Regions from separate parts of the Salipiger abyssi genome, predicted to be linked through region 3. Evidence: riboswitches for the same ligand, from Rfam matches in the RefSeq annotation. Region 3 holds a riboswitch; each other region holds the start of a gene.
What was found. A riboswitch is a leader RNA that binds a small molecule or an ion and turns the genes downstream of it on or off. The one in region 3 is predicted to bind cobalamin.
Positions count from the first base shown of each region.

Region 1: linked by a shared signal. The riboswitch ahead of Ga0080574_RS07520 (DUF4198 domain-containing protein) and the one ahead of bluB (5,6-dimethylbenzimidazole synthase) in region 3 are both predicted to bind cobalamin.
Region 2: linked by a shared signal. The riboswitch ahead of Ga0080574_RS05675 (TonB-dependent receptor plug domain-containing protein) and the one ahead of bluB (5,6-dimethylbenzimidazole synthase) in region 3 are both predicted to bind cobalamin.
Region 4: linked by a shared signal. The riboswitch ahead of Ga0080574_RS07430 (DUF1636 family protein) and the one ahead of bluB (5,6-dimethylbenzimidazole synthase) in region 3 are both predicted to bind cobalamin.

Region 1 is NZ_CP015093.1:809,988-817,099, reverse strand. It holds gene Ga0080574_RS07535 (phosphopantetheine-binding protein) at 1-21, shown strand, start outside; partial or broken gene Ga0080574_RS26450 (condensation domain-containing protein) at 1-1,193, shown strand, start outside; gene Ga0080574_RS26445 (amino acid adenylation domain-containing protein) at 1,517-3,847, shown strand; gene Ga0080574_RS07525 (SH3 domain-containing protein) at 3,934-4,236, shown strand; cobalamin riboswitch at 4,368-4,571, shown strand; gene Ga0080574_RS07520 (DUF4198 domain-containing protein) at 4,715-5,500, shown strand; gene cbiM (cobalt transporter CbiM) at 5,506-6,123, shown strand; gene Ga0080574_RS07510 (NikL family nickel/cobalt ECF transporter subunit) at 6,120-6,707, shown strand; gene cbiQ (cobalt ECF transporter T component CbiQ) at 6,711-7,112, shown strand, end outside.
Region 2 is NZ_CP015093.1:414,075-421,186, forward strand. It holds partial or broken gene selD (selenide, water dikinase SelD) at 1-1,245, shown strand, start outside; gene mnmH (tRNA 2-selenouridine(34) synthase MnmH) at 1,227-2,285, opposite strand; tRNA gene Ga0080574_RS05670 (tRNA-Phe) at 2,435-2,509, shown strand; cobalamin riboswitch at 2,754-2,945, shown strand; gene Ga0080574_RS05675 (TonB-dependent receptor plug domain-containing protein) at 3,083-5,026, shown strand; gene Ga0080574_RS05680 (ABC transporter substrate-binding protein) at 5,013-5,840, shown strand; gene Ga0080574_RS05685 (FecCD family ABC transporter permease) at 5,837-6,814, shown strand; gene Ga0080574_RS05690 (ABC transporter ATP-binding protein) at 6,811-7,112, shown strand, end outside.
Region 3 is NZ_CP015093.1:2,675,773-2,682,884, reverse strand. It holds gene Ga0080574_RS16540 (shikimate dehydrogenase family protein) at 1-814, shown strand, start outside; gene Ga0080574_RS16535 (Bug family tripartite tricarboxylate transporter substrate binding protein) at 841-1,833, shown strand; gene Ga0080574_RS16530 (tripartite tricarboxylate transporter TctB family protein) at 1,976-2,554, shown strand; gene Ga0080574_RS16525 (tripartite tricarboxylate transporter permease) at 2,554-4,068, shown strand; cobalamin riboswitch at 4,466-4,642, shown strand; gene bluB (5,6-dimethylbenzimidazole synthase) at 4,684-5,376, shown strand; gene Ga0080574_RS16515 (asparaginase) at 5,699-6,688, opposite strand; gene Ga0080574_RS16510 (xanthine dehydrogenase family protein molybdopterin-binding subunit) at 6,685-7,112, opposite strand, start outside.
Region 4 is NZ_CP015093.1:789,788-796,899, reverse strand. It holds gene cobN (cobaltochelatase subunit CobN) at 1-634, opposite strand, end outside; gene cobW (cobalamin biosynthesis protein CobW) at 682-1,737, opposite strand; gene Ga0080574_RS07430 (DUF1636 family protein) at 1,734-2,147, opposite strand; cobalamin riboswitch at 2,243-2,458, opposite strand; tRNA gene Ga0080574_RS07425 (tRNA-Met) at 2,647-2,723, opposite strand; gene Ga0080574_RS07420 (hypothetical protein) at 2,909-3,310, shown strand; gene Ga0080574_RS07415 (DUF8689 domain-containing protein) at 3,346-4,653, opposite strand; gene Ga0080574_RS07410 (prepilin peptidase) at 4,766-5,263, opposite strand; gene Ga0080574_RS07405 (tetratricopeptide repeat protein) at 5,268-6,128, opposite strand; gene Ga0080574_RS07400 (tetratricopeptide repeat protein) at 6,159-6,716, opposite strand; gene Ga0080574_RS07395 (type II secretion system F family protein) at 6,721-7,112, opposite strand, start outside.

The sequences.
Region 1 (7,112 bases), 1.9 Mb from region 3:
GAACGGACAAGGCGGGCGTGAGCGGCGAGAGCTGGCCTCTCACCGAGGCGCAGGAGGGTATCTGGTACGCCCAGGCCCAGGCGCCGGGCCGTGCCACCTTCAACACCGGGCAGGTGCTGTGGATCGACGGCGCGCTCGACCTGCCGGCGCTGGAACGCGCGGTGGCGCATCTCTGCGAAGAGGCGGAAAGCCTGCGCCTGCGTTTCGGCCTGCGCGCGGGCCAGCCGGTGCAATGGCTGGGGGAGGCGCCCGCGCTGCGCCGCCGCGACCTCTCGGGCGCGTCCCGGTCCGAGGCAGAGGCGGCGATCCGCGAGGATGCCTTTACCCGCATGGATCTGGCCGCCGGGCCGGTGGCGGATCTCACCCTCTGGCGGCTGGACGACACCCGGCACGCGCTCAGCCAGCGCATTCACCACCTCGCCGCCGATGGCTATGCCAATACGCTGATCACCCGCCGCATCGCCGCGCTTTACGCGCATTACGCCGAAGGCGCCCCGGCGCCGCGCCCGCTGGCGCCCTGGCAGGCGGCGCGCGATGCCGATGCGGCCTATCGCGCCGCGCCGGGCCGGGCCGGGGATCGCGACTGGTGGCATGCGCAGCTCGACGGGCTGGGCACGGTGGGCAGCCTCGCGCCCGGGCGCGCCGCCGCGTCCGAGCGGTTTCTGAGGGCCGAGCACCCCTCCGATCCCGGGCTGCCGGCGGCACTGCGGGCGTTGGCCGAGCGCGCCGGCATCTCCTGGGCCGATGCGCTCACCGCGCTGACCGCCGCCTATTGCGCCCGGCTGACCGAGGGCGAAAGCGTGCCCGGTATCCCGCTGATGAACCGCATGGGCGGCGGCGTCGGCTCGGTGCCCTCGACCCAGGTCAATGTGCTGCCCTTCCGGCATCCGGTCGACGAGGCCGCGCCGCTGGCGGAGTGGCTGGCAGGCGCCGCCGCGACCCTCGGCGAGATGCGCCGGCACGGGCGCTACCGGGGCGAGCATCTGCGTCGGGAGCTGGGGCTCGTCGGCGGTGCAAGGCGGCTGCACGGGCCGCTGATCAACGTGCTGCCCTTCGAGCCGACGCCGCGCATGCCGGGGCTGGAGACGCGGCTGGAAATCCTCGGCGCCGGCTCGGTGGACGATATCACCTTTGCGTTTCGCGGCGACGGGCGCGGGCCGCTGCGCCTTCAGGTCGATGCCAACCCGGCGCTTTATTCCCGCGACGACGCCGAGGCGCATCTGCACCGGCTGACGGTATTCCTCACCCGCGCCTGTGATGCCGGGCGGCTCGCCGATCTGCCGACGCTGACCGAGGCGGAGACCCGCAGCCATGTGACGCCGCGCAACGCCACCGCCCACCCGGTGCCGGAGACCACGCTGAGCGCGTTGATCGAGGCGCAGATGGCGGCGAGCCCCGAAGCCACGGCGCTGCACTTCGAGGGCGAGACGACCGATTACGCCACGCTCGACCGGCGCAGCGCGGCGCTGGCGGCGCGGCTGCGGGCGCTGGGCGCGGGCCGGGCGCGCGGGTCGCCGTGGCGCTGCCGCGCTCGACCGAGCTTCTGGTGGCGCTGGTGGCGGTGCTGCGCGCGGGCGCGGCTTTCATGCCGCTCGATCCCGAGGATGCCAGCGCGCGGCGTGCCGATATGCTGGAGCGCGCGGCGCCGGTGCTGGTGCTGGCCGGGCGCGGCTTTCCCGCCGCGCGAGTGCTGCCCCCCGACGACTGGCCGGCAGAGGGCGCGGCCCCGGATGGCGCGGCGCCCGAAGATCCGGCCTATGTGCTCTTCACCTCCGGCTCGACCGGGCGACCCAAGGGGGTCAGCGTGCCGCATCGGGCCATCGTCAACCGGCTGCTCTGGATGCGGGCGCAATACGGCATCGGCGCGCGGGACCGGATCCTGCAAAAGACGCCTGCCACTTTCGATGTCTCGGTCTGGGAATTCTTCCTGCCGCTGATCTCCGGCGCGGCGCTGGTCATCGCGCCGCCGGGCGCGCATCGCGACCCGCGTGCCATCGCCGGGTTGATCCGCGAGCATGGCGTGACGGCGGTGCATTTCGTGCCCTCGATGCTGGCGCTCTTCGCCGACACGCCGGAGGCGCGGGGCCTCGCCATCCGCCACGTCTTTGCCAGCGGCGAGGCGCTGCCGGTGGCGCTGGCGCGGCGCTGTCTCGAGCGCATGCGGATCCGGCTGCACAATCTCTATGGACCCACCGAAGCGGCGGTCGATGTCACCTTTCACGAGGCGAGCGGTGAGGAGGAGGGCGCCAGCGTGCCCATCGGCCGGCCGGTCTGGAATACCGGCTGCTATGTGCTCGACGCGTGGCAGAGGCCGGTGCCCGACGGGGTGGCCGGGCGGCTGTTTCTCACCGGGCGGCAGCTCGCCGACGGCTATCTCGGCCAGCCGGAACTGACGGCAGAGCGCTTTCTGCCCGATCCCTTCGTGCCGGGCGGGCGGATGTACGACACCGGCGATATCGTGCGCGCGGCGGCGGATGGCACGATCACCTTCGAGGGCCGCGCCGACGGGCAGGTGAAGATCCGTGGCGTTCGCATCGAGACCGGCGAGGTCGAGGCGGCGCTGCTGGATACCGGGCTGCTGCGCCAGGCGGTGGTGATGGCGCGCGAGGGCGCTGACGGCGCACGGCTGATCGCCTGGGTGGTGCCGCGTGACGGAACCGAGGCGCTCGGTGCGGCGCTGGCGGCGCGGCTGCCCGCCGCGATGATCCCCGCCGCCATCGTGCCGCTGGAGGCGCTGCCGCTCACCCCCAACGGCAAGCTGGATCGCGGCGCGCTGCCCGAGCCGCGCGCGCAGGCCGCCGGGCGCCCGCTTGCGCCGGGCACCGAGGCGCTGCTGGCGCGGCTCTATGCCGAGCTGCTGGGCGCGGCCACGGCCATCGGGCCGGAGACCGATTTCTTTCTCGCGGGCGGCGACTCGCTGCGTGCCGTGCGCCTGACCCTGCGGATCGAGGAGGAGACCGGGCGCGCGCCGGGGCTGGCGGCGATCTTCGAAACGCCGGTGCTGGCGGATCTGGCGCGGCGCATTGCCGAAGATGCCCCCGGCGATGACGGGCTCGGCCCGGTGCTGCGCCTGTCGCGGGGCAGCCGCCCGCCGCTCTTTGCCATCCATCCGGCGGGCGGCATCGGCTGGTGCTATCGCGGCCTGGCCGCCGCGCTGGAGGACCGCCCGCTGATCGCGCTGCAATCGCCGCTGCTCGATGCCGCAGCGCCCGATCCGGCCACGCTCGACGCGCTGGCGCGGGCCTATGCCGCGCGCATCGCCGAGCTGGCGCCCGAGGGACCGCTGCATCTGGCGGGCTGGTCGCTGGGCGGGCTCATCGCGCAGGCCGCCGCCTGTCATCTGGAGCGGCAGGGGCGGGTCTGCGGCATGGTGGCGCTGCTCGATTCCTACCCGTCCGAATGCTGGCGCAACGAGCCGGAGCCCGGCCCCGACGCGGCGCTACGGGCGCTGCTCGCCATCGCCGGGCACGACCCTGAGGCGCATCCCGAGCTTACCGACCGCGCCGCGATCCTCGGCTTCCTGCGGGCGCGGGGCGAGCCGCTGGCGCAACTGCCAGAGCGCGCGCTCGACGGGGTCATCCGCTCGGTGCAGCAGACCAACCGGCTGGTGCGCGGCCATCGCGAGGCGCGTTTCGGCGGTACGCTCCTGCATGTGCGCGCGGCGCGCGATCACGCCGGCACGGCGCTGCGCCCGGAGCTCTGGCACCCCTTTGCCGCGCGGCTCGAAACCCTGTCTCTGCCCTGCCTGCATGGCGAGCTGCTCTCGGCCCGGCTGCGCCCGGCGCTGGCCGAGGGGCTCATGCGCGCCATGGCGCGGGACGAGCGTGCCTCCGCTTTCACGACCTGAACGACGCTGCATCCGGGCGTTCCTTTTGGCGCCCGGACGCGGTAGACTTGCGGGCGAGGCAGAAAGCACAAGAAGCAGGAGAGAACATGCGCGCACTCGTCTTCAAGGCGCTGGCAACCGGCGTGCTGGCAGCGGTATTCTGCGCGGGCCCCGCGGCGGCGGGCTGGCGCGACCGGTACGAGGTCTATGGGGTGGCGGAGGGCGACATGCTGAAGCTGCGCGGCGGCCCCGGCACCGGCTTCGACGTCTATGTCGGCCTGCCGAACGGCACGGTGCTGCGCGTCCATGAATGCACCCAGACCGGCGGCACCCGCTGGTGCGAGGTCTCGCTCGACCGCGCGCGGAGCCTGAAGGGCTGGGTCTCCTGGGCCTATCTGCGCGAGCTCTGATCTTTCATCGCTCGCCCGTGGGCGGGGGCTTTCCCGCCGGCTCTGCCGCGCAAACCGGCAGAGCCTCTGGCGATTCCGCGGCAGGGCAGGGGCGCCGCATATGGCGATTGACCCGGCCCGCGCTTTTCTGGCATGCATGTGGCATGTCCGGTTCCGGGGTTTGCCCCCCGGAGGAAAGAGGGAATACAGTGCGGCGCGTTTCGCGTCCAAATCTGTAGCTGCCCCCGCAACTGTAAGCGGCGAGCGAGGCTGATCACGCCACTGGAGCGATCCGGGAAGGCCAGCCAGAGCATAGACCCGCGAGCCAGGAGACCTGCCGGACAGGCGCCCTTGGAAGGGGCGCTTCCACCGGACGCCGGGGTGCGCGTCTGGCCTTGTGCGCCGGACATTGCCCCGTCGCGCATTGGTCCGATGGCTCCCGTTGTCCAGCACAGGATTGCGCCGGGTGTGGCGCAGATGGACAAGGACGACGACCCTTATGAAAAAGACCCTGCTCGCGGCGGCGGCCGCCATTGCCCTGCCGGCGATGGCCAATGCCCATTTCCTTCTGGAATACACCACCGACACGATGATCGAGCGCCCCGGCGACGTGCCGGTCAAGCTGATCTTCTGGCACCCGTTCGACAATGGCCATGTGATGGATCTGGAGATGCCGGAAGAGTTCTTCATGATCCATAACGGCGAACGCACCGACCTCAAGGAGACGCTGGAGCCGGTGCGCTTTACGGGTGGCGAGAACGAGGGCGCGGCCTTTCTCGGCTCGGTGCCGGTCAAGCGCTCGGGCGATTACGTGCTGGTGACGGTGCCGGTGCCCTATTACGAGGAATCCGAGGATATCTATATCCAGCAGATCACCAAGGCCTTCCTCAACCGCAGTGAACTGCCCACCGACTGGATGCAGCCCGCCGGCCTGCCGACCGAGATCCTGCCGCTGAACAAACCCTATAACGTGCTCGCCGGCTCGACCTTCACCGGCCAGGTTCTGGCAGAGGGCGAACCGGTTGCGGGCGTCGAGATCGAGATCGAATACATGGCCGCCGAGCCCGACATGGACAGCGCCGCCTCCACCGATCCGGCGGTCTCGCCGCCGCCGGGCGGCGCGGTGGTCGCGGTGTCGGACGCCAACGGCTATTTCACCTTCGGCATTCCGGAAGCCGGCTACTGGGGCTTTGCCGCGCTCGGCTCGGGCCCGGCGACCGAGCATGAGGGCAAGGAGCTCAGCCAGGACGCGGTGATCTGGATCCGCGCCTGGGATCTGGAGTAAGCGCCATGCATATCGTGGACGGCGCCCTTTCGAACCCGGTGGTGATCGGCGGGGCCGTTGCCGCCGCCGGGGGCATCGCGCTGGGCCTGCGCGCGCTGCCGCTGGAGCGTATTCCGGCGGCGGGCGTGCTCTCGGCGAGCTTCTTCGTCGCCTCGCTGGTGCATGTGCCGATCGGCCCGTCCTCGGTGCATCTCATCCTCAACGGTCTGGCCGGGATCGTCCTCGGCTGGGCCGCCTTTCCGGCGCTCTTCGTCGGGCTGCTGTTGCAGGCGGTGTTCTTCGGCTTCGGCGGGCTGACGGTGCTGGGGGTCAATACGCTCAACATCGCGCTACCCGCCGTGCTGGCCTGGATGCTCTTTGGCCGCCTTGCCGCCTCCGGCACGCCGCTCGCCGGTGCGGTCTGGGCGGGGATCGGCGGCGCCTTCGCCATCGCCGCGACGACGGTGATGGTCGGGCTCGCGCTGGCGCTTTCGGGCGACGAATTCCTGCCCGCCGCGAAACTCGTCTTCTTCGCGCATATTCCGGTCATGGCCATCGAGGGGCTGCTGACGGGCTTTGCCGTGCTGCTGGCGCGCAAGGTCAAGCCGGAGCTCTTCACCTCGCTGAAAGGGGCGCGGGCATGAAACGGATCGTGCTTTTGCTGACCCTCTGCCTTGCCGCACCGGTGCCGGCGCTGGCGCATAAGGTCATCGCCGGGGTGTTTCCCTCGGGCAGCGCCATCGAGGGCGAGATCGGCTTTTCCAACGGCGATATGGCAGCGGATACGACCGTCTCGGTCTTCGGGCCGGAGGGCGCGTCGCTGGGCGAGGCGGTGACCGACGCGGACGGGTTCTTTACCTTCGTGCCGGAGCAACCGGTGGCGCATACGTTCCGCGCCGATCTGGGGGCGGGGCATGTGGCCGAGGTCACCATGCCCGCCGCCGAGGTTGCCGCGATCCTGGGGGAGACCGCGCTCGAGGCCGAGGAAACCGCCGCCGCGCCGGCGCCCGCCGCGACCGGTGGCGGCGTGACCGTCGCCGCGCTCACCGGCGAGGAGCGTCAGGTGATCGCCGAGGCGGTGCGCGCCGAGGTCCGCCCGCTGCGGCGCGAGATCGCCGCCTATCGCGAGCATAACGATTTCCAGACCATCCTTGGCGGGCTCGGCTATATCGCCGGGCTCTTCGGTCTGGGGTTCTACATCGCGGCGCGCCGCAAGCTGGCGGGCTAGGCCGTGGGGCACGCGCTGACACAGCGTGAAAAAACCCTCGCCGGGACCGGGGTGCGTTTCGACCCCGGCCCGGTCGGCAGGCTGGATCCGCGCGCGCGCATCGCCGCCGCCTGCCTCTTCGGCGTGACCGTGGTGGCGCTGTCGGGCCTGCCGGCGCTCATCGCCGCGCTGTGCGTCTCGCTGGTCTTCCTGCGCGTCTCGCGCCTGCCGGTGGGGCCGACCCTGCGCCGCATGGCGATGATGGACGGCTTTATCTTCTTCATGCTGGCGCTTTTGCCCTTCACCGTGCCGGGCGATCCGTTCTTCACGCTTTGGGGCCTCACCGCGAGCTGGCAGGGGCTGATCCAGGCGGTGGAGATCGCGCTGACCGCCAATGCGGTGATCCTCGCGGTGATGACGCTGGTC
Region 2 (7,112 bases), 2.0 Mb from region 3:
CTTCGACAACCTCCGCAAACGGCTTTCGGGCGAGGACTCCCCCCGCCGCTATCGCCCGCAAAAGGATTATCTCAAGCTAATCTCGCTGGGCGAGAAATCCGCCCTCGGCGACCGCTTCGGTCTGGCGCTCTCCGGGCCGCTCATGTGGCGCTGGAAGGATCGTATCGACCGCAGGTTCATGGCGAAATTCCAGGCCCTGCCGCAGATGCCGCAGCCGCCCCTGCCGGTGCCCCGCGCCGCCGGTAGCGCCGACGCGCTCGGCGACAAACCCATGTGCGGCGGCTGCGGCGCCAAGGTCGGGCGCGATGCGCTCTCGGCGGCGCTGTCGCACCTGCCTCCCCCGCACCGCAGCGATGTCACCGCCCTGCCCGGCGACGATGCCGCGCTGCTGCATACCGGCGGCACCCGTCAAGTCTTGACCACCGACCATCTGCGCGCCTTCACCGAAGACCCCGTGGTCATGGCCCGCATCGCCGCCGTGCATGCGCTTGGCGATATCTGGGCGATGGGCGCCGCGCCGCAGGCCGCCACCGTCAGCCTCACCCTGCCCCGCATGTCCGAAGCGCTGGCCGAACGGACGCTGACCGAAATCCTCACCGCAAGCTCTGCAATCTTCCGCGGCGCCGGCGCCGAGATCGTCGGCGGGCATTCCTCCATGGGCGACGAGCTGACCATCGGCTTCACCATCACCGGGCTTTGCGAGGCGGCGCCGATCACCCTCGCGGGCGCGCAGGAGGGCGACGATCTGGTGCTGACCAAACCGCTGGGTTCCGGCGTGATCATGGCCGCCGAGATGGCCGGAGAGGCCAGCGGCGACTGGGTGGCAGAGGCGCTGACCAGCATGACCCGACCGCAGGGCGACGCGGCGGCGCTGCTGAGCGGCGCGCATGCGATGACCGATGTCACCGGATTCGGCCTCGCCGGGCATCTGCACGGGATCTGCCTGGCCTCGGGCAGGAGCGCCGAGCTCGTCCTCGACGCGATCCCGCTGCTGCCCGGCGCCGAAGAGCTGGCCGAAAAGGGCATCCGCTCAACCCTCTATCCAAAGAACCGCGCCGCCGTCCCCGGGCTGAGCGCCGAGAGCCCCCGCGCCGATCTGCTCTTCGATCCGCAGACCGCCGGGGGCTGCTCGCGGCGATCCCGGACGGCGCCGCACGCGTGGCCGAGCTGCGCGCGCTCGGCTTCGGGGCGGCGGTGATCGGCAGGATCTCCGGCGACTGGCCCGGTCACATCTCGATCGTCTGAAGCCTCTCGGCGATGCGGTCGGCCAGCGTATCGAGCGCCGCCTCGTCCAGCGCCGGCGTCCCGAACCGGTCCAGCACGCGCGGCGCGAAGACCGTCCTGGATTTCTCATAGGCCGGGTCGTAGTGATCCTCGGCCAGCGAGCGACACAGCGCCCGCCGCTCGCCCGCGTCGATCAGCGCGCCCCAGCGATCCACCAGCGCATGGCCGCGATGAAAGCGCAGCGGGTCGAGCATCTGCTTCAGTCGCGCCCCGTCCGAGAGGATGTCGTCATAGGCGGCATCGAGATACGCCGCCCGCGCGTCCAGAGGTGCCGTGACCTCGATCCAGGGCGCCTGTTTCATCGCCTCCCAGAGCGAGGGCGGCAGCAGGATCTGCCCGATCTTGCTGCTCTCCGCCTCCACCAGCACCGGGCGCGCCGGATCGAGCGCGCTCAGCGCCTGCGCCAGCCCGGTCTCGAAGCCCTTCTGGCTCGGCTGCCCGCCCGGCATCTCGCCCAGCAACGAGCCGCGATGCCGCGCCAGCCCCTCCAGATCGACCACCTGCACCCCGCGCGCCGCCAGACGCGGCAACAGCGCGGTCTTGGCGGTGCCGGTATAGCCGCCGAGCTGGATCAGCCGATACGGCAGCGGGCTGTCGTAAAGCGCCCCCGTCACCAGCCGTCTGTATGTGCGATAGCCGCCCTCCACCGCCTCGGCACGCCAGCCGATCTGTTGCAGCATCCATGCGAAGGAGCCCGAGCGCTGCCCGCCGCGCCAGCAATAGACCAGCGGTCGCCAGCCGCCCTCGTGATGCGCCAGCGGCCCCTCGATATGGGCGGCGGCATTGCGGAACACCAGCGCGGCACCGAGCTTGCGGGCGAGAAACGGGCTCTCCTGCTTGTAGATCGTACCGACGCGGGCGCGTTCCTCATTGTCGAGCACCGGCAGGTTGATGGCGCCGGGCACGTGATCCTCGGCGAATTCCGCCGGGCTGCGCACGTCGATCACGGTGTCGAACCCGTGGTCGAGCAGAGCGGAAAGGGAGAGAAAGGAGCGCGCCATAGGGTCAGATCTACCCTGCCCCCGGGACGGAGAAAAGCCGGATCGCGCAAAGCTCGGCATGATACGGTTTTTTCGTCGAAAACCCTCTGGACACCGGCGCGGCGCTCGGCTATCCCCCCTGCACCCGAAGGGCGCTGCCCTTCTCCCGTGCCCGGGTAGCTCAGGGGTAGAGCAGTGGATTGAAAATCCTCGTGTCGGTGGTTCGATTCCGCCCCCGGGCACCATTAATAAAACCCTGTATCGATGTGTTTTGCGGCTACCCGAGCCCCTTGGAACACGGCGCCCGCTCGTCGTTACCGATGCGTTCGATCAGTCATCGTTGCGTTGATCGCCACGAACTAGGCCCCCCGTCTACATCGGCGCCCGCAGAAAACATCGGCGTCGAGCTTGAGCGGCTCCGCCCTGTTGTCCGCGCTCGCGATGTGTGTTGCGGCCCAACACGGCCCTTGCGCGATAGCGCCCGGCAAAGTATGCGATATGCGCCTTGGTTCCGGGCCAGATGTCCGGAGAATAGGGAACGCGGTGCAAATCCGCGACTGCCCCCGCAACTGTGAGCGGCGAGCGTCATCGGTATCATGCCACTGGGCGAGCAGGCCCGGGAAGGCCCGACCGGCGCTGTGACCCGCAAGTCAGGAGACCTGCCAGGGTGATCACCCTCCCCATGCGCGGGGCGCGCCTTGGGAACGGTCCTTCCGTTCGTGGTGACATGACGCACCGTTCGCGCGAGGGGCCAGCCTTTCCAGCGAGCATCACCGCATAGCCCCGCCCAGGGGCCGACAAGGAAAGGACCGCCGTCCATGAAGAAGATCCTCGGATCCGTCTCTGCGCTGGCGCTCGGCAGCCTCCCGCTGCACGCGCAGGACAATGCAGCCTATGAACTGCCGCCGATCACCATCTATGTGGGCTACGAGGCCACCACCCCGCTCCAGACCGGCGTCAGCGTGGATGTGCTGACCGAGGAAGATCTGGAGCGCGACGGCGACACCCGGGTCATCGACATCCTCGCCCGCCAGCCCGGCGTCTCGATCCGCTCGAACGGGCCGCTCGGCACCAATGCCGGGATCACCATCCGCGGCGTGTCGCAGCAGAACATCGCCGTGCGCATCGACGGCATCGACGTGTCGGATCCGGCGGCCACCCAGGTGGCCTATGATTTCGGCGGGCTCACCGCCGGCGATATCAGCCAGATCGAGATCCTGCGCGGCTCGCAATCGGCGCTGTTCGGTTCCGAGGCGATCGGCGGCGTGGTCAATATCACCACCAAACGCGCAAGCCGCGACGGGCTCAGCGCCGATGTCTTCGCCGAATACGGCAGCCACGACACGCTGCGCAGCGCCGCGACACTCTACAATCGCGGTGAGGGGCACGAGACCGCCGTGACGCTGTCCTATGTCTCGACCGACGGGTTTTCCGCGGCGGATGAGGACGGGCTGAATTACGGCACCGCCAACCCCAACGACAAGAACGACGAAGAGGACGGCTACGAGGCGCGGCGCCTGAGCTTTTCGGGCCATTACGATCTGGGCGGCGGTGCCGCCGAGCTGAGCCTTTCGGGCTTCTACGAAGAAGCGAAATACGATTACGACGAAAACAGCAGCGGCCGGGTCTTCGACGGCTCGCCCGACGATGTTGTCGACAGCGAAAAGACCGGCCTGCGCGCCGCCCTCGCCTTTGCCACCGGCGGCGTCGATCACGAGATCTCGGCCACCTGGTTCCGGAGCGACCGCGCCCTGCACGGCACCTCGCTCGACAGCTCTGCGCCCGACACGCCGCCCTATACGGGCACGCCCTACCCGTTCCGCTTCGAATACGAGGGCACGCGCCAGACCTACCGCTATCAGGCGGGCTTCGATCTTGGTGCCACCACCCGCGCGGTGGTCGGAGCCGAGCGCAGCATCGAGACCTATGAGGACAAGATCGCCGGCGCATCGAGTTTCGGCCCCTATGGCAGCTCGCAGGATCAGGAGACCACGGTGACCTCGCTGTTTTCCGAGTTCACCTTCACGCCGAGCGAGAATATCGACCTGAGCTTTGCGCTGCGCCACGACGATCACTCGGAATTCGGCGGCCACACCACCGGGCGGCTCTCCGGCGTCTGGCGCGCCCGGCCCGACCTGAGCCTGCGCGCCAACCTCGCGACCGGCTATCGCGCACCCTCCAACTACGAGCTCTACGATGCCTATTCCGGCAATGCCGGGCTCGACCCGGAGACCTCGGTCAGCTTCGACCTCGGCGTCGAGAAGCGCTTTGGCGATACCGCCTGGCTGAGCGCCACCGCGTTCTGGATCGAAGCCGAAGACATCATCGACTACTCCTATACGAGCTACGCCTATGTGCAGGCGGACGGAACCAGCACCCGCCGCGGCATCGAACTGGCCGGGGCCTATGAGCTGCGCCCGGGCCTGACGCTCGACGGCAGCTATACCTGGACCGACAGCTTTTCGTCGGTGTCGCTGGACAGCTCCGGCTGGCAGGCCTCGGTGCCCGAGCATGTCTTTGCGCTGGGGCTGAGCGCGGATATCACCGACCGCGCCCGCATCTCGGTAAACGGCCTTTACGAGGCCGACCGCGAAGGGCTCGACGATTACGGGCTGGTGAATTCCTCCTTCACCTATGACGTCACCGACACCGCCCAGGCCTATCTGCGGGTCGAGAACCTCTTCGACGAGGATTACCAGACCGCGCCGGGCTACGGACAGTCCGACCGTGCCTGGTATTTCGGGGTCCGTGCGAGCTTCTAGGCGCATAGCGCTGGCTGCCGCCCTGTGTCTGGCGGCGGTCGCTGCCGGCGCGGCTCCGGGCCGCGTCGTCTCGCTCAATGTCTGCACCGATCAGCTTGCGCTGCTGATCGGCGCGCCGGGGCAGCTCGTCTCGGTCTCGCGGCTTGCCCAGGATCCGCGCAGTTCGGCCATGGCCGAAGAGGCGCAGGCGCTGCCCGCCAATACCGCCAGCGCCGAAGAGGTGGTGCTGCTGCATCCCGATCTGGTGATCGCCGGCAGCTACACCGCCCGCGCCGCCACGCAGATGCTGGAAAAGCTGGGCTACAGGGTCGAACGCTTCTCCCCCGCCCGCTCGCTCGAGGACGCGCGGCAGAACATCCTGCGCATGGGCGCGCTGCTGGGCCGCGAGGCCCGCGCCGCCGAGGTTCTGGCCGGTTTCGACGCCCGGCTCGCGGCGCTGCGCGAAACGCCAACGCGCAAACCCCGCGTGGCCTATTACATGCCCTTCAACGAGACCGCCGGCGCCCAGACCCTGACCGGCGATATCCTCAACGCCGCCGGCATGGCCAATCTCGCCGATGAAAAAGGCATGGCGACACGCGGGCGTCTGCCGCTCGAAGGGCTGCTGCTGGCCGAGCCCGACCTGATCCTCGTCAGCCGCCCCTATGACAGCCCGGCGCAGGCGACCTCGCTGCTGCAACACCCCGCGCTTCAGGCTACCGGCGCGCTGCATCAGGTGGTGGACAGCCCGAACTGGATCTGCGGCACGCCGGCGCTGCTCGATGCGGTGGCGGCGATGCGCGATCTGCGCCACGACTGGGAGGCGGCGCAATGAGGCTCGCCCTGCCGCTCGCCGCGCTGGTGCTGGCGCTGTTCTTCACCTCGCTGGGGCTGGGATATGCCGCGCTGCCGCCCCGCGCGGTGCTGGGCGGGCTCGTGGGCCTCGGCGATCCGCTGCATGTCATGGTGATGCAGGAAATCCGCCTGCCGCGCAGCGCCTTGGCGGCGCTGGTGGGCGCCGCGCTGGGGCTTTCGGGCGCCGCGATGCAGGGCTATCTGCGCAACCCGCTGGCCGAGCCGGGGCTGATCGGCGTCTCCGGCTCGGCGGCGCTCGGCGCGGTGCTGGCGCTGCAAACCGGGCTGGCGGCGGCGTTTGCGCTGGCGTTGCCGCTGATGGCGCTGCTCTTCGCGCTGGCGGCGGTGGCGCTGATCCTGCTGCTGGCGGGGCCGCGCGGCGGCTCGCTGGTGCTGATCCTCGCGGGCATCGCGGTCTCGGCGCTGGCCGGTGCACTGACCTCGCTGGTGCTGAACCTGTCGTCAAACCCCTATGCCACCTATGAAATCGTGTTCTGGATGATGGGCTCGGTCGCCGACCGCTCACTCACTCACCTGACACTGGCCGCGCCGCTGATCGCCCTCGGCGGTGCCGCGCTGCTGACGCTGGGGCGCGGGCTCGACGCGCTGACGCTGGGCGAGGACGGCGCACAGGCGCTCGGCATCTCGCTCACCTCGCTGCGGCTGCGGCTGCTCTTCGGCACCGCCGCCGCCGTCGGTGCCGCCACCGCCGTGGCCGGCGCCGTGGGCTTTGTCGGACTCGTGGTGCCGCATCTGCTGCGCCCGCTCTGCGGCGCCCGGCCCTCGCGGCTGCTCTGGGCCTCGGCGCTCGGCGGCGCGGCGATGCTGCTGGCCGCCGACATCGCCGTGCGGCTGATCCTGCCCGAGCGCGACCTCAAGCTCGGCGTTGTCATGGCGCTGATCGGCGCGCCGCTCTTCCTGCACCTGATCTACAAGACGCGGAGGGGGTTATGAGCCTGCTGACCCTCGACGCGCTCACCGTCACGCGCGGGCAATGCCCGGTGGTGGATGGCGTCACGCTTTCGATCGGCCCCGGCGAATGCGTCGGCCTCATCGGCCCCAACGGCGCCGGCAAGACCACGCTGATGCGCGCCGCCCTTGGCCTCATGCCACATGGCGGCACCTCCTCGCTCTCGTCCCTGCCCGCCCGCGAGCGCGCCCGTGCCGCCGCCTGGCTGCCGCAGGCGCGCGAGATCGCCTGGCCGGTCAGCGTGGAGACGCTGGTGGCGCTCGGCCGCCTGCCGCATGACAG
Region 3 (7,112 bases):
CGGCGAAACCATCCTGTTCCCGGTGATCGGGGACCCTATCGCGCAGGTCCGCTCTCCGCGCTTCCTGAGCGAGATTCTGGCCACGCGCGGCGTCAACGCGCTCGTGCCGCCGCTGCACATCCATGCCGAGCACATGACCGCCGCCATGGAGAGCTTTCGCCACATGCAGAACGTGCGCGGCCTGGTGATCACGATCCCGCACAAGATGGCGTCGCTCGCCTTCTGCGACGTGGTCAGCGACCGCGCCCGCTTTGTCGGGTCGGTGAATGTCATCCACAAGGATTCCGAGGGCCGCTTCATCGGCGACAATGTCGATGGCATCGGCTATCTCGACGGGATCAAGGCGCTCGGCTTCGAGCCGGCGGGCAAGACGGCGCTGCTGATCGGCGCCGGCGGCGCGGGCAGCGCCGTGGCCTTCGAAATCCTAGATCGCGGCGCCGCGCATCTGACCATCTCCGATCTCGACGAGACGCGTCTGTCGCGCATCGTCTCGGCGCTGGACGAGAAATTCCCCGGGCGCGTCGCGGCCGGCAGCAACGATCCGACGGGCATGGACCTGGTGGCCAACGTCACCCCCTGCGGGATGCGCGAGGGCGACCCCTTCCCCTCCGATCCCGCGCTGATGTCGCCCGAGACCTTCGTCGCCGACGCCATCACCCGCCCCGAAGTGTCGCCCATGGTGGCCGCCGCCCGGGCCAAGGGCTGCAACACGATGACCGGCGCGGGCATGTTCAACGCCGAAGCCGAAAGGCTGGTGGATTTCCTGCTGGGAGAGGGGCTGCCCTCGGATCCGGCAGAACAAGCGGCGGCATAGGGCCGTCAATCAATGGGAGGAAAACCATGAAAACGTTTCTCGCAGGCCTGACCCTGCTGGCCATGACCGGCGGCAGCGCGTTCGCCGCCGACTATCCCACGAAGGAGATCCAGGGGATCATCCAGTGGGGCGCCGGCGGCTCCACCGACACGGTGATGCGCGCGGTGACGCCGCATGCGGCCGAGGCGCTTGGCGGCAATATCGTCATGCAGAACAAGACCGGCGGCGTGGGTGCCATCGCCCTGCGCCATGTCCAGCAGCAGGAGGCCGACGGCTACACCCTGCTGATGGGCGCCGAGAACCCCCAGATGTACAAGGTGCTCGGGCTCGGCACCGACGATTACACCGACATGGTGCCGATCAACGTTCTGGCGCGCGGCGTGCCGATGTTCGTCGCCAACAATGACGCGCCCTACGATACGATGACGGAATTCGTCGAATACGTGAAGGCGAACCCGGGCGAGGTACGTGTGGGATCCACCGGCCCCGGCGGGCTGACGTCGATCGTGCTGGCCATGCTGACGAGTCAGGAAGATGTCGAGTTCACCCGCGTGCCCTATGACGGCGACGGCCCCGCGCTGACCGCGCTTCAGGGCGGCGCCATCGACGTGATGCCCGCGGTGCTGGGGGCCGCCATCGAAGGTGTGAAAGCCGGTCGCATGAAGGTCATCGGCCTGGTCGACACCCAGCCCAACGACCTGCTGCCGGGCGTCGTGCCGATCACCGAGGAGATCCCCGGTTTCGCCGATTACCTGCCCTGGGGCCCGTTCTTCGGCGTGTTCGTCAAGAAAGGCACGCCGGACGAGGTCGTCGCCGAGCTGCAAGCCGCCTATGCCGAAGGCGCCGAGAATCCCGACTTCATCAAGCTGATGGAAGATCGCGGCTTCATCATCATGTCGATCGCCGGCGAGGAGGCGATGGATTTCCTCGAAAGCTACCGGTCCACCTCCTCCTGGCTGGTGCATGACGCGGGCTTCTCGAAAAAATCGCCCGAAGAGTTCGACATTCCGCGCCCCTGAGCCGCGGCGCATGAACCGGGAAACGATATGATAAGAAGGCCGAACGGCGCCCCGGTGCGGGCGCCGTTCCGGCACCGGCCGGCGCTGCCGGCGGCGGAACGGAGCGCCGCCCCCAGCGAAGGCTCTGCCAGAGGAGGTCCCCATGAAAATCGACTACCGCGGTGACGCCGATCACCATGACGGCACATCCGACGCCACGCCCGGCGGCTATGAGGCAGAGCGGCGGCCCGGAGAGCTGGCCTTTGCGCTGTTCCTGCTCGCGGCGAGCCTCTACCTGCTGTGGGAGGCCTACGGCATTGCCGGCTTCGAGGCGCTGTCCTCGGCGGGGGCCGTCCCCATGGCGACCACGGCGGCAATGGCGGTCTCGGCGCTGTTCGTCGTGCTACGCACCGCGCGGCTGCCGAAAGTGTCGACGGAGAGCCTGACGCGCGACATCCTGCCGTTCAAGGTGATCCTCTTCGGCGGGCTGCTGGTCTGTTTCGGTCTGCTGCTGGTGCCCCTGGGCTTCCTGCCGACCGCCGCGCTCTTTCTGGTCCTGGCGATCAAGTATCTCTCGGGCCGCGGCTGGGGCTTCACCCTGGCGGTCTCGCTCGGCAGTCTGCTGCTGATCTGGGTGGTCTTCCGGATCGTCTTCACCGTGCTGATGCCCGCCGGCATCGTGCCGGAGGCCGAACTGCTGCAATTCATCCGCAACATCGGCACCGAATGGGGGGCGCAATGATGGATACCCTGCTCGCACTTCTCACCGTCTTCACGCAGCCGCAGCTTTTTCTTCTGGTGGGGCTGGGCACCTTCCTCGGTGTCTATATCGGCGCGATCCCTGGCCTGTCGGTCACCATGGCGGTGTCGATCCTGATCTCTTTCACCTTTTCCTGGGATGTCTACCCGGCGATCTCGCTGATGGTCGGCATCTACATGGGCGGCGTCTATGGCGGCTCGCGCACGGCGATCTTGCTGAACATTCCCGGCGCGCCCTCGGCCATCGCCACGGCCATGGACGGCTATCCCATGGCACAGCGCGGCGAGGCCGGCGAGGCCATCGGCGTCACCACCGTCATGTCCTTCTTCGGCGGGCTCGTGGGGATTGCCGTTCTGGCGCTGGCGGCGCCCTTTGTCGCCGAGTTCGCGCTGACCTTCCAGCCGCGTGACTACATGCTGCTCGCGGTGCTGGGCATCCTGCTGGTGGGCTCGCTTTCCGCCGGCAGCCTGCTCAAGGGCATCTTCGCCGGCGCGCTCGGCATCGCCATCGGCGCGGTGGGCCGCGACCCGCTGACCTTTGCCGAACGCTTCACCTTCGATTTTCAGATCATGGAGGGCGGCATCTCCTTCATCGCGGTGATGATCGGCATGTTCGGCATCTCCGAAGCGCTGCTGCAACTCCACCATGTCGGCGCCGACGCGATGCGTCAGAAGATCGACCGCATCATACCGTCCTGGTCCACCGTGCGGAAATATCTGCCGCTGTCGCTGCAAACCTCGTCGATCGGCGTCATCATCGGCGCCCTACCCGGCACCGGCGGCGACATCGCGGCGCTCATGGCCTACGACCACGCCAAGCGCGTGACGAAAAAGCCGACACGCCCCTTCGGCACCGGTGCCATGGAAGGGCTGGTGGCGCCCGAGACGGCGAACAATGCCGCGGTGGGCGGGGCCTTCGTGCCGATGATGACGCTGGGCATCCCCGGCGACGCGGTGACCGCGATCATGATCGGGGCGCTTTTCATCCACGGGCTGAACCCCGGCCCGATGCTCATGGTCGATCAACCGCAGATGTTCTGGTTCATCGTCGGCGCGCTGCTGACCGCCAATGTCTTTATCCTGATCTGCGGCCTGACCGGCATCAAACTCTTCACCAAGATCGTCGAGATGCCGCGCGCGGTGCTGATCCCGCTCATCATGCTGCTGTCGGTGGTGGGCGCCTATGCGGTCAACAACTCGGTCACAGATGTCTACTGGATGCTGGGCTTTGGCGTCTTCGGTTATTTCATGCGGCATTACGGCTATCCGCTGGGGCCGGTGATCCTGGGTGTGATCCTGTCGCGGCTGCTCGACGACAACTGGCGCCGGGCGATCATCTCCGAGCGCGAAGACCTCGGCGCCTTCTTCGCGGGCATCTTGACCAGCCCGCTGTCGCTGACGCTGCTGCTGGTCTGCATCGTGATCCTCCTGTCCCAGACCCCGCTGTTCACACTGCTGAAATCCCGGGTATCGAAAGAGACCGGGGATCAACTCTAGGCGCGCGCTGCGCACCTGAATCCGGCTTCCAAGGGTGGCCGAACAGGGCTGATTTACGGCACGGCTCGGCCGTGCCGTTTTTCACAAACAGGGTCAGCACCGGCCTTTGTGGTTATCGACATGCGCCTGCCACAAGAGAGTTCACGACCGATTGCCACGCAGGTCAGAGCACGGCTGAGCGTCGGGGCCATCCACTTGGCGGAACCAAGGTCGTAAGTGGGCTCGAAGCTGACTGATCGCTCTGCGGCGGTCGGTATGGTTTCAGGGTGCGGCATCGCCGCTCTTTCCGACCGATAGTGGTCAGTCGCGCTGAGCACCGGGCGCTGCCACACCCGGCCCCGAGCTATCTGCATACCGTTCGAGATTGAATGTCCGTTTGCGTGCCGCGCACAGTCGCGAGATAAGGACATCATCAGGTGCCCCCTTGGGGGAGAATCGGGAAGCCGGTGCAAATCCGGCGCGGGCCCGCCGCTGTATCGGGGATCGTTTGGCAGAAGCCACTGGGCAACGCCCGGGAAGGCGCCAGGACGAGAGGATCCGGAGCCAGAAGACCGGCCTGGTGTCATTGCGCCTCGGGGTGGAGCCCGTGGCGCTTTGAAATATGCGAGGCCCGATATGCCCCCCGATCCGTCCGCCAGAACTGTGCTTCCGCAGCCCGCCCGCCGGTTTGACGAACAGGAACGTCAGGCGCTTTACGATATCATCAATGCCCGCCGCGACGTTCGGAACGAGTTCCGGCCCGATCCGGTCGATCCCGACGCCCTTTGGCGCATTCTCGCGGCCGCGCATGCCGCGCCGTCGGTCGGCTTCATGCAGCCATGGGATTTCCTGCTGATCCGCGACCCGGAGCTGCGCGCCTGCGTGCATGCCGCCTTTCTCCGCGCCAATGCCGAGGCGGAAGAACTGTTCGACGGAGACCGCAAGGCGCTTTACCGGTCGCTGAAGCTCGAAGGCATCCTGACCTCTCCGCTAAACATCTGCGTGACCTGCGACCGGACCCGTGGCGGGAAGGTCGTACTGGGCCGGACCCATAACAGCGACATGGATCTCTATTCGACGGTCTGCGCCGTCCAGAACCTCTGGCTGGCCGCCCGTGCGGAAGGCGTGGGGATCGGCTGGGTTTCGATCTTTCGACCGGAGGATCTTCGCGGCCTGCTGGGCATCCCGGATCACGTTGAAATCGTTGCTTACCTTTGTGCCGGATATGTCGATGAACTCTACACGACGCCGGAGCTCGAAGCCCGCGGCTGGCGCAAGAGGCTGGAACTCGAAAGCGTGATTCATGAAAACGGCTGGCCCGCAACGTAGCCGCAGGCAAGCGTTGACGCGATCCGCCACGCCACATGCGCCCCGGCACAAACGAGACCAAGAGCCAGGCAGAAAACTCCATCCAGCCCCTTCTGACCGAAGGGGCCTGCGGCCTTTGCACACCCGTCATCGAATGCACGCGACACCGATCTGGTCCGCTATTCGACCGATCAAGACGACACTTCGCGCTCAAAGGCCTCCCCCCGGGACGCCGCTGCGAACAACCTCTTGCGAAACCACATCTCATGTCAGCCGCTATGCAACGACATCGCGCGTCGCAGCCCAACGGGGGCCGCCCTGACACGCATCCAGGATAAGACACCTAGCTTGCCCCTGCTCCGCGAATTTTTGCAGTCAACTCGGCTGCCGTCAGGCCAGCCCCCAGAAGAGCGCTCATCAGCAGGCGTGCCTTGATGGGCGACAGGCTCCCGGAGAAATATGCGCCCGCAGCGGCGAGGGAACAGCCGCCCGAATCTCGCCCGTATACCGGCAACGTGCGCCCTTCGGGACAGCGCGACGCCACGATGACGGGGATATTGTGCGTGCTCAGCCGGCGCACCGCATCTGCAAAGCCGCGGGGCGCATTTCCACGGCCGAAAGCGGCGAGGACCACGGCCTTGACCCCGCTCTGAAGACAGAAATCAAGATATTCGGGAGAGCTCCCAAGACCCAGCAGCATCAGCTCGACGCGGCTTTCCAGCCGTTTTGTGGCAACATGTACCCGCTGGGTCGGGCGGCGATAGAGATAGACCTCACCGCCATCGACCTCCCCCAGCTTGCCGAGCCCGGCCGACCGGAACGCATCGACGCGCGACGTGTGGGTCTTGCTCACCTCGCGGGCCGCATGGATATCGCCTTCGAACAGCACAACGGTGCCGATGCCACGCAGGGCATCGCTTGCCGCACAGCGAATGGCATCGGCGATGTTTCTCGGGCCGTCGGTGTCCGGTTCACCTGCATGTCTCTGTGCACCGGTGAAAACGACCGGCTTTTCGGACGTCACGAGAATGTCGGAGAGATAGGCGCTCTCTTCCATGGTGTCTGTGCCGTGGGTGACCACGACGCCAACCACTTCCGGGTTTTCAAGTATCGCGGCAATGCGTCGGCACAGGCGATGGGCCATACCGAGATCGAGCGCATAGCTGCCCAGGGCGCCAAATGCCTCCTCCCGAACCGAAATGCCCTCCGGTCTGCTGTGCAGGCGGGCGAGCAAATCGTGACCGGACAGGTTCGCATTAACGGCCCCCTCCGCGGCGTCCTCCGTAGACGCAATGGTGCCTCCGGTCGCGATCAGAACAACGGTCTTATTCACCTGCCACTCCCCGACGTCTTCGCAGCCGTCAATGGCGCCGCGCCCCCGAGCGCAGCAAGCACGGTGCGCGGCGCAATCGGCAGCCGTCGAACCGTCGCTCCCAAAGGCCCAAGCGCATCGTTCACCGCATTCAGGACCGCTCCGGATGCCCCCGCAACGCCGGCCTCCCCCACGCCCTTGGCCCCGAGCACGCCCTCGGCGGTGCCAGAGGTCACATGCGAGACCTGGATATCCGGCACATCGGAGGCCATCGGCACCAGGTAATCCGCCATTGTCGCGGTCAGCAGCTGCCCGTCCTCATCGTAGCGGATCTCTTCCAGCAGGGCTGCGCCCAGCCCCTGCACCACACCGCCGCGGATTTGTTCCTCGACCAGCTTGGGATTGATGAGTGTACCGCCATCATGCGCCACCCAATGCCCCAGCA
Region 4 (7,112 bases), 1.9 Mb from region 3:
AAAAGACCAGCAGCACGCGCGGCGCGTTGTCGCTTTCGGCGCGCGCGGGCAGGAGCAGCGGGCAGCAGACCCCGTGTTCGGGCAGCCAGGCGCCGACCTCGGGCACATGTTTGGCGCCGCGCACCGGCCCGGCATAGAGCCCCGCCGCCAGCGCGAGCTGCGCCAGTGCCGCCTGCGCCGCCACCACGCCGCCCGCATCGCAGAGCTGGGCGAGGCGCCGCAGGGTCGAGACCGGCACGGTGGACTGCGCATCGAGGCGCGGATCGGGGCGTCCGTCGGCGGGCAGCACCGCCAGCGCGATGCCCCTGCGCTCGGCCAGCGCGCGCACCTGTTGCAGCCCGTAGGCCCAGTAGGGCATGCCGCCGATCAGCCGGATCAGGATGCCCTTGGCGCCCTCCAGCGTCTGCTCGACATAGGTGTCGACCGAGAGCGGATGTTTCAGCGCCGCAAGACTTGCCAGCCGCAGCGTCGGCAGCCGTCCCTCGCGCCCGCCGCCGCGATGCCAGGCGCCGGCAAAGGCGCCGAGATCGCTGTCGGAGAAGGACAGCACCACCAGATCCGCCGGGCTCTGGCCCAGGTCGGTCGGGGTCTCGGTTTCTTCGAGCCCGTGGCTTTCGCGAAAGAGGATGTGCATCGCTGGCTCCGGTCGCGCCGGGGGGGGAGGCCCCCGGCGCCCTCAGGTCATTCCGCCGCTTCGGAGATCGCGCCCAGCACGGCGGAGATCGCCGCCGGGTCGATATCGTCATGCTCTGCGATCACCACAAGCTGGCCCCGGCGCGGCTCGTCTGACCCCCAGGGGCGGTCGTACTGGTGACGCACACGCGCGCCCACCGCCTGCACCAGCAGCCGCATGGGCTTGCCCGCGACCGCAGCATAACCCTTGACGCGCAGGACGTTGCGTTCCCGCGCCAGGGTTTCGATGGCGCCGACCAGCGCCGCCGGATCGGCCAGCTCGGGGATCTCCACCACCACCGAATCGAAATCGTCATGGTCGTGGGGCGCGGCGCCGTCGTGATGGCTGGGCCTGGCGTCCATGTCGTCTTCGGCGGCGGCCTCCAGCCCCAGGATCACCCGCGGATCGACCACGCCCTCGGCCACCTCGACCACCGGGATCGGGCGCGGCGCCTCGGCGGCGATCACCGCCTTGGCCTGCGCCACGCCTTCGGGGCCGGCGAGGTCGGGCTTGGTCAGCAGCACGATATCGGCGCAGGAGATCTGATCCTCGAACACCTCCGAAAGCGGGGTCTCGTGGTCGAGACTGTCATCGGCGGCGCGCTGGGCATCGACCCGTGCCACATCCGGCGCAAAGCGCCCCGCCGCCACCGCCTCGGCATCGGCCAGCGCGATCACCCCGTCCACGGTGATGCGCGAGCGGATATCGGGCCAGTCGAAAGCCTTGAGCAGCGGCTTCGGCAGCGCCAGCCCGCTGGTCTCGATCAGGATGTGATCGGGGCGCGGGTCGAGCGCCATCAGCGCCTCGATGGTGGGGATGAAGTCGTCGGCCACGGTGCAGCAGATGCAGCCATTGGCCAGTTCCATGATGTTCTCCGCCGGGCAGTCGGGGATGGCGCAGCTCTTGAGGATCTCGCCATCGACGCCGACATCGCCGAATTCGTTGACCACCACGGCGAGCCGCTTGCCGCCGGGGTTGCGCATCAGCTCGCGCACGAGCGTGGTCTTGCCCGAGCCGAGAAAGCCGGTGATGACGGTGACGGGGAGTTTTGCGAGATTGCTCATTGGTCGGCCTCCTGAAGCGGATCGGAAAAGACGGCGGGGGGAATGCGGGCGATGCAGTTGCGCTTGAAATGCTCCGGACGCTGGCGCCAGGGGATCAGCCCGTCAGCCGTGGCGTGGTAGCGCTCCAGCCCGTCGAGCAGCGGCTCCAGCGGGCCGCCCTCGTCGAGATTGCCGTAGAGATAGGTCCAGCGCGTGCCGCCGCGCAGGGCGACGCTGCAACCGTGATCGCAGTTCTGCATGCAGTCGACGGCGCGCAGCGTGACGCCCTCGGGCAGCGTTGCGTCGCTCAGCCTGTCATAGAGCCGGCGTCCGGGCCGGCGCGCATCCGCCGGCGCCGCGCCGCCACGGCGGCATTTGATGCAGACCAGCAGCTCGGTCTGCGCGGGCGGCGATAGGGCCGCGTCTGTCATGTTGTTCGGTCCCATGTATCATGGGACGCGGGTCAGATGGCGGGAGGAGTCCGTTCGCGAACAGCGTTCCCGACACCGGAACACCCCGTCCGGTTGCAAGTCGTCTTACGCTGGCAGGTCTCCCGGCTTGCGGATTTCAGAGCGCCTTTCGGCCTCTCCTGCGGTTGCCCATCCTTCCCGGCACGATGCCAGTGGCTTTGGGCGACCTCTCCGGTCACGGTCGCGGGGGCGGCTGTGCTTGACCCGGTTGCCCGGGCTGGCACATTCCCTTTTCACCTGTTCTCACAGGCACCAGCGTGCCGGCAGTTGCGCCCGATTGCGCCGCATTGTCAAGCCGGTGGGGTCTGTGGACACCTGCGGCATGGTTGCGGCATCCGGGTGTCGGCGCGAGCACGGGCATCGGGCAAGCGTGATCGCGTCCGCAAAAGGCGATTTGACCGACTTGGCGCCGGACAGCGCGACTTGCGAAGCTCGCGAACAAAGATTTTCGGGGGGGAAATGGTAGCGGAGGAGGGACTTGAACCCCCGACACGCGGATTATGATTCCGCTGCTCTAACCAACTGAGCTACTCCGCCAAACCGTGGAGCGGTGGGTATGATAGCGGGGGCGAACCGTCAAGCGGAAAAATGCGGGTTTCCGCGCCAAAACGCCGCCAGTCGCCAGAGGTGCTGCTCGTCCCGATACGTGCCGATGATTTTCGTTCGTGACGGCGCCGAAACGGGGTATGATCGGCTTCCGAAACGGAAGGGGAGGAGACAGGATGAAACGCAATATCAGGTCTTTGGCGCTCGGCATGGCGCTGGTTACGGCATGGCCGGCGCTGGCGGCGGCGCAGATGGTCAGCGATGTGCATTTCCCGAAAGGGCAGTACGGCACGCATGTCGGCGGCGAGGTGACGGGGCACGATTACCACGATTACAGGCTGGGCGCCGGGCAGGGGCAGGAGATGTTCGTCGAGCTCGACAGTTCCGGCTCGGCCTATTTCAACATCCTGCCGCCCGGCAGCGACAACGTGGCGATTTATAACAGCTCGATCAACGGCAACGCGACGACGGTCGAATTGCCCGAGAAGGGCACTTACACCATTCGCGTCTATCTCATGGGCAATGACCAGGACGCCGGCAAGACCGTGGCATACGAGCTCGACCTGTCGATCCAGTGAACAGGGGCGCGCGGCGCGGCAGCGCCGGCGCCGCGTTATTTCACGATCGTCTCGTCGCGCACGAACATGTTCGCCCAGGCGCGATCCACCAGCTCGGGCGTCATCTTGTAGGGCAGGCCTTCGAAGTCGCAGACCGAGATCATCTGGTCGATCAGGAACAGCGGCTGGTAGTTGGCGTAGACATTGTCGATCGAGGGATATTTCGTCTTGAGCAGGTGCACCAGCGATGCCTCGTCGAGCTGCATTTTGCGTTTGCGGGCGACCAGCGCGAAGATCTTGAGGAAATCCTCCTGGTTCGGGCCGTCGATCTTGATCTTGAAGAAGATCCTCCGCAGCGCCGCCTTGTCGAAGATCTCGTTGGGGTGGAAGTTGGTCGAGAAGATCACAAGCGTGTCGAAGGGCACCTCGAATTTCTCGCCCGATTGCAGCGCGAGGATATCCTTGTTTTCCTCCAGCGGCACGATCCAGCGGTTCACCAGCTTTTGCGGCGGTTCCGCCTGACGCCCCAGGTCGTCGACGATGAAGATGCCGCCCGTGGCCTTGAGCTGAAGCGGCGCCTGATAGGTCCGTGCGGTGGGGTTATAGACCAGATCCAGCATGTCGAGCGACAGCTCGCCGCCGGTGATCACGGTGGGGCGCTCGCAGAGCACATAGCGCGTGTCGAACCGGTTGTTGCGGCGCAGGCGTGTGGGGTCGTCCTCGGCGGTTTCGGCGGCGGAATGCACGATCGGGTCGTAGACCGAGATCACCTGACCGGAATATTCGATGGCGCGCGGCACGTAGATCTTGTCGCCGATGGCGTCGCGGATGCCATTGGAAATCGAGGATTTGCCATTGCCCGGAGGGCCGTACATCAGGATCGAGCGCCCGGCGCCGACGGCGGGGCCGAGATGCGAGATCAGATGTTCGGGCAGCACCAGATGGCCCATGGCGCCGAGCAGCTGGTCGCGGGTGATCTGGATATTGCGGATCGACTGGCGCTTGACCTGCTCGGCATAGAGATCGAGCGGCACCGGCATCGGGCCGAAATATTCCGACTGCGACAGCGCGTCGAGCGCGCGCGCCTTGCCGGAATCGGTAAGCTGATAGCTCATCTCGTTGCCGGCATTGGCGCTGAGCGTGCCCATCGCCTCGAGCAGCCCCTGCGAGCGCCCCAGGTCGATCAGCTCCTGCGTGATGCCCATCGGCAGACAGACCGCCTTGGACAGATCGGTGACCGTGTTGGCGTTCTTGCGGAAGATGGTCTTCAGCATGATGTCACGCATGAAGATCGGCGAGAGGTTCATCTCGTCCAGGCGTTTCGGCGGCGGCGGCGCCATGACGGCGCTGGGTTCCATATTCATCTCTGCAAGGCCCTGTTCGGATCTGTTGCCGCCGAAGAAACAACAGCTTTGTGGCAAGAGATGGGCCGGGCTTGGGAAATGCAGCGGCCTGTGACGGCCCGCGCCGAAATCCTCAGCTTCCGTAGAAGATCCCCAGGATCAGATAGAGCGCCAGCGTGCCGCCAAGCGCGAGGCCCATGGGAAAGCGCTTGCCGCTCGACCAGCTTTTCCATTCGGGCGCGAGCCGTTGCAGCCCCGACCATTTCGCAATGCGATGGCTGAGAAAGGCGGCCAGCAGCGTCACCGCGAAGAGCGCCATCAGAAAGCGCAGATCGCCGACATGCACCAGCGGCGCGGCGGCGGCGGCGAATTTTGCATCGCCCGCGCCCATCACCCCCCCGGCATTGAGCGCGATGCCGGCAACCAGAACCGCGGCGAAATGCGTATAGCGCCAGAGATAGGCGTCGAAGGGCAGGGCGATCAGCCCGACCGCGACAAAGATCACGAACAGCGCCAGGTTGGCCTGGTTGGTGATCCGCAGCTCGCGCATGTCGGTAAAGCAGACATAGAGACAGATCGGAATCACGAAAGGGGCAAACCAGATCGCGGAGGCGGCGGAAATCGACAGCATCGGATCAGTTGGAGATACTGGTTTCCAGCGCTGCCAGCGCCGTCGATGCCGCGTCGAAGTGCTGCGGATGGGTTTCGATCGCATCGCGCAGCAGCCCCTTGCCGATCTCGACATCGCCGCGCTTGATCGCGGACAGGCCGAGGGTGTGCAGCAGCTCGGCGCGCTCGATCTGGGTCATTTGCATCACCGGAAGGGTGTAGTTGCCCTGGGCGCCGCGCGCCAGAACCAGGTTGTTCTTGGCGGTGAACATGGACGGGTCGTGGCGCAGCGTGTCGTAGAACATCTTTTCGGCGCTGGCGTACTCGCCACGGCTCAGCTTGGAATAGCCCCAGTTGTTGAGCACCGGCGCGGGACGGGTGGTGAGCCCCACGGCGGTTTCGTAAAAGCTGTCGGCCTTCTTCCAGTCCTTGTGGCTGTCGGCGATCATCGCCTCAAGCCGGTAGCGCTGATAGGTCTCGTGTGTCGGCGGGATGGAGGTCAGGACCTGCTCGGCCTTTTCCCAGTCGTTGTTGCGGATCAGCGCATCGGCCAGCGCCACGCGGTCCTCGTTGGTGGCGTCCTCGTGATCCACGACGCGGCCCCAGGCGATGGTGGCTTCCTGACTGCGCTTGGCACGGACCAGAGACTGCGCCAGCCCGCGCATCAGGTCGATCCGGCCCGGGTCGATCTTGTTGGCGCGCTGGAAATAGGCGGCGGCTTCCGTGGGGTCTGCCGCCTTGAGCATGACGTCGTTCAGGCCGGTGCCGTCGATGGCGTTCACACCAGCGAATTCGCGGTCGACCGCGTCCTTGTCTATCGTCTTTTCACAGGCGGAAAGGGTAACGACCCCTGCGGCGCAGAGGATCACAAGGATAGGGTGGCGCATTTGTTGCGTCCTTTTACTGCTCTTGCCTCATCAGCCGATGCGACGGATCAGATAGGTTCCGCTCCCCCGCCGCTCGAGCCTGTAATCTTGTTGTTCGGAGCCAGCATAGCCGGGATTTTCGATTTTTGCGAGCGCCAAGCGCAGATTGTCGCGGATTGCGTCACTTTCGCCATTGTCGAGCGCATAGGCGCGCCGGAACACCTCCGCCGCTTCGGCGGTCTTGCCGCGTTCGAGCAGCACCACTCCGAGATTGTTCCAGGCCTCGGCCCATTCGGGTTCGGCCTCCACCGCCTGGCGCAGCAGCCGCTCCGACTGATTGAGCCGGCCAAGCCCGAGATTGGCCGAGCCGAGCGAGGTAAGGACCTCGCCGGTCAGCCCGTGCCGGCCGGCGGCGCGGGTATAGGCTTCGAGCGCCAGCTCGTATTCGCCGGCCTCCATGAGCTGATGGCCCACAACCAGCCCGTCCACCGCCTCGCCGCGGGGGTCGATGGCGGGAGCGTAGATCGGGTCGTCGGTTGCGAACGGGCCGCCCGTGGAACAGGCGGCCAGCAGCAGAAGTGTCAGGCAGGCGGTCAGGCCGAATTTCATCGCGTCAGTTGAAACTGAGATTCCCAAGCTGTGTGATGCTCATCACCGACGGACCCACAAGGATGATCAGCAGCGGCGGCACCGTGAGCATCATAGTGGTCAGCGTCATCTTTGTCGGCAGCTTGTTTGCCTTTTCTTCGGCACGCATGACCCTTTTGTCACGCATTTCCGATGCGTAGACCCGCAGCGCGTCGGCAATCGAGGTGCCGAAGCTCGCGGCCTGGTTGAGAACGGTGACAAAAGAGGCAACGTCCTGCACGCCGCAGCGCTCGCCCATGTCGCTGAGCACGCTGCGCTTGTCCTTACCGGCCTTCATCTCGTGGCTGATGATCTCGAATTCGTCGGCCAGGGCGGGATAGGAAGCACGAATCTCGCGTGCCACGCGCACGATGGACT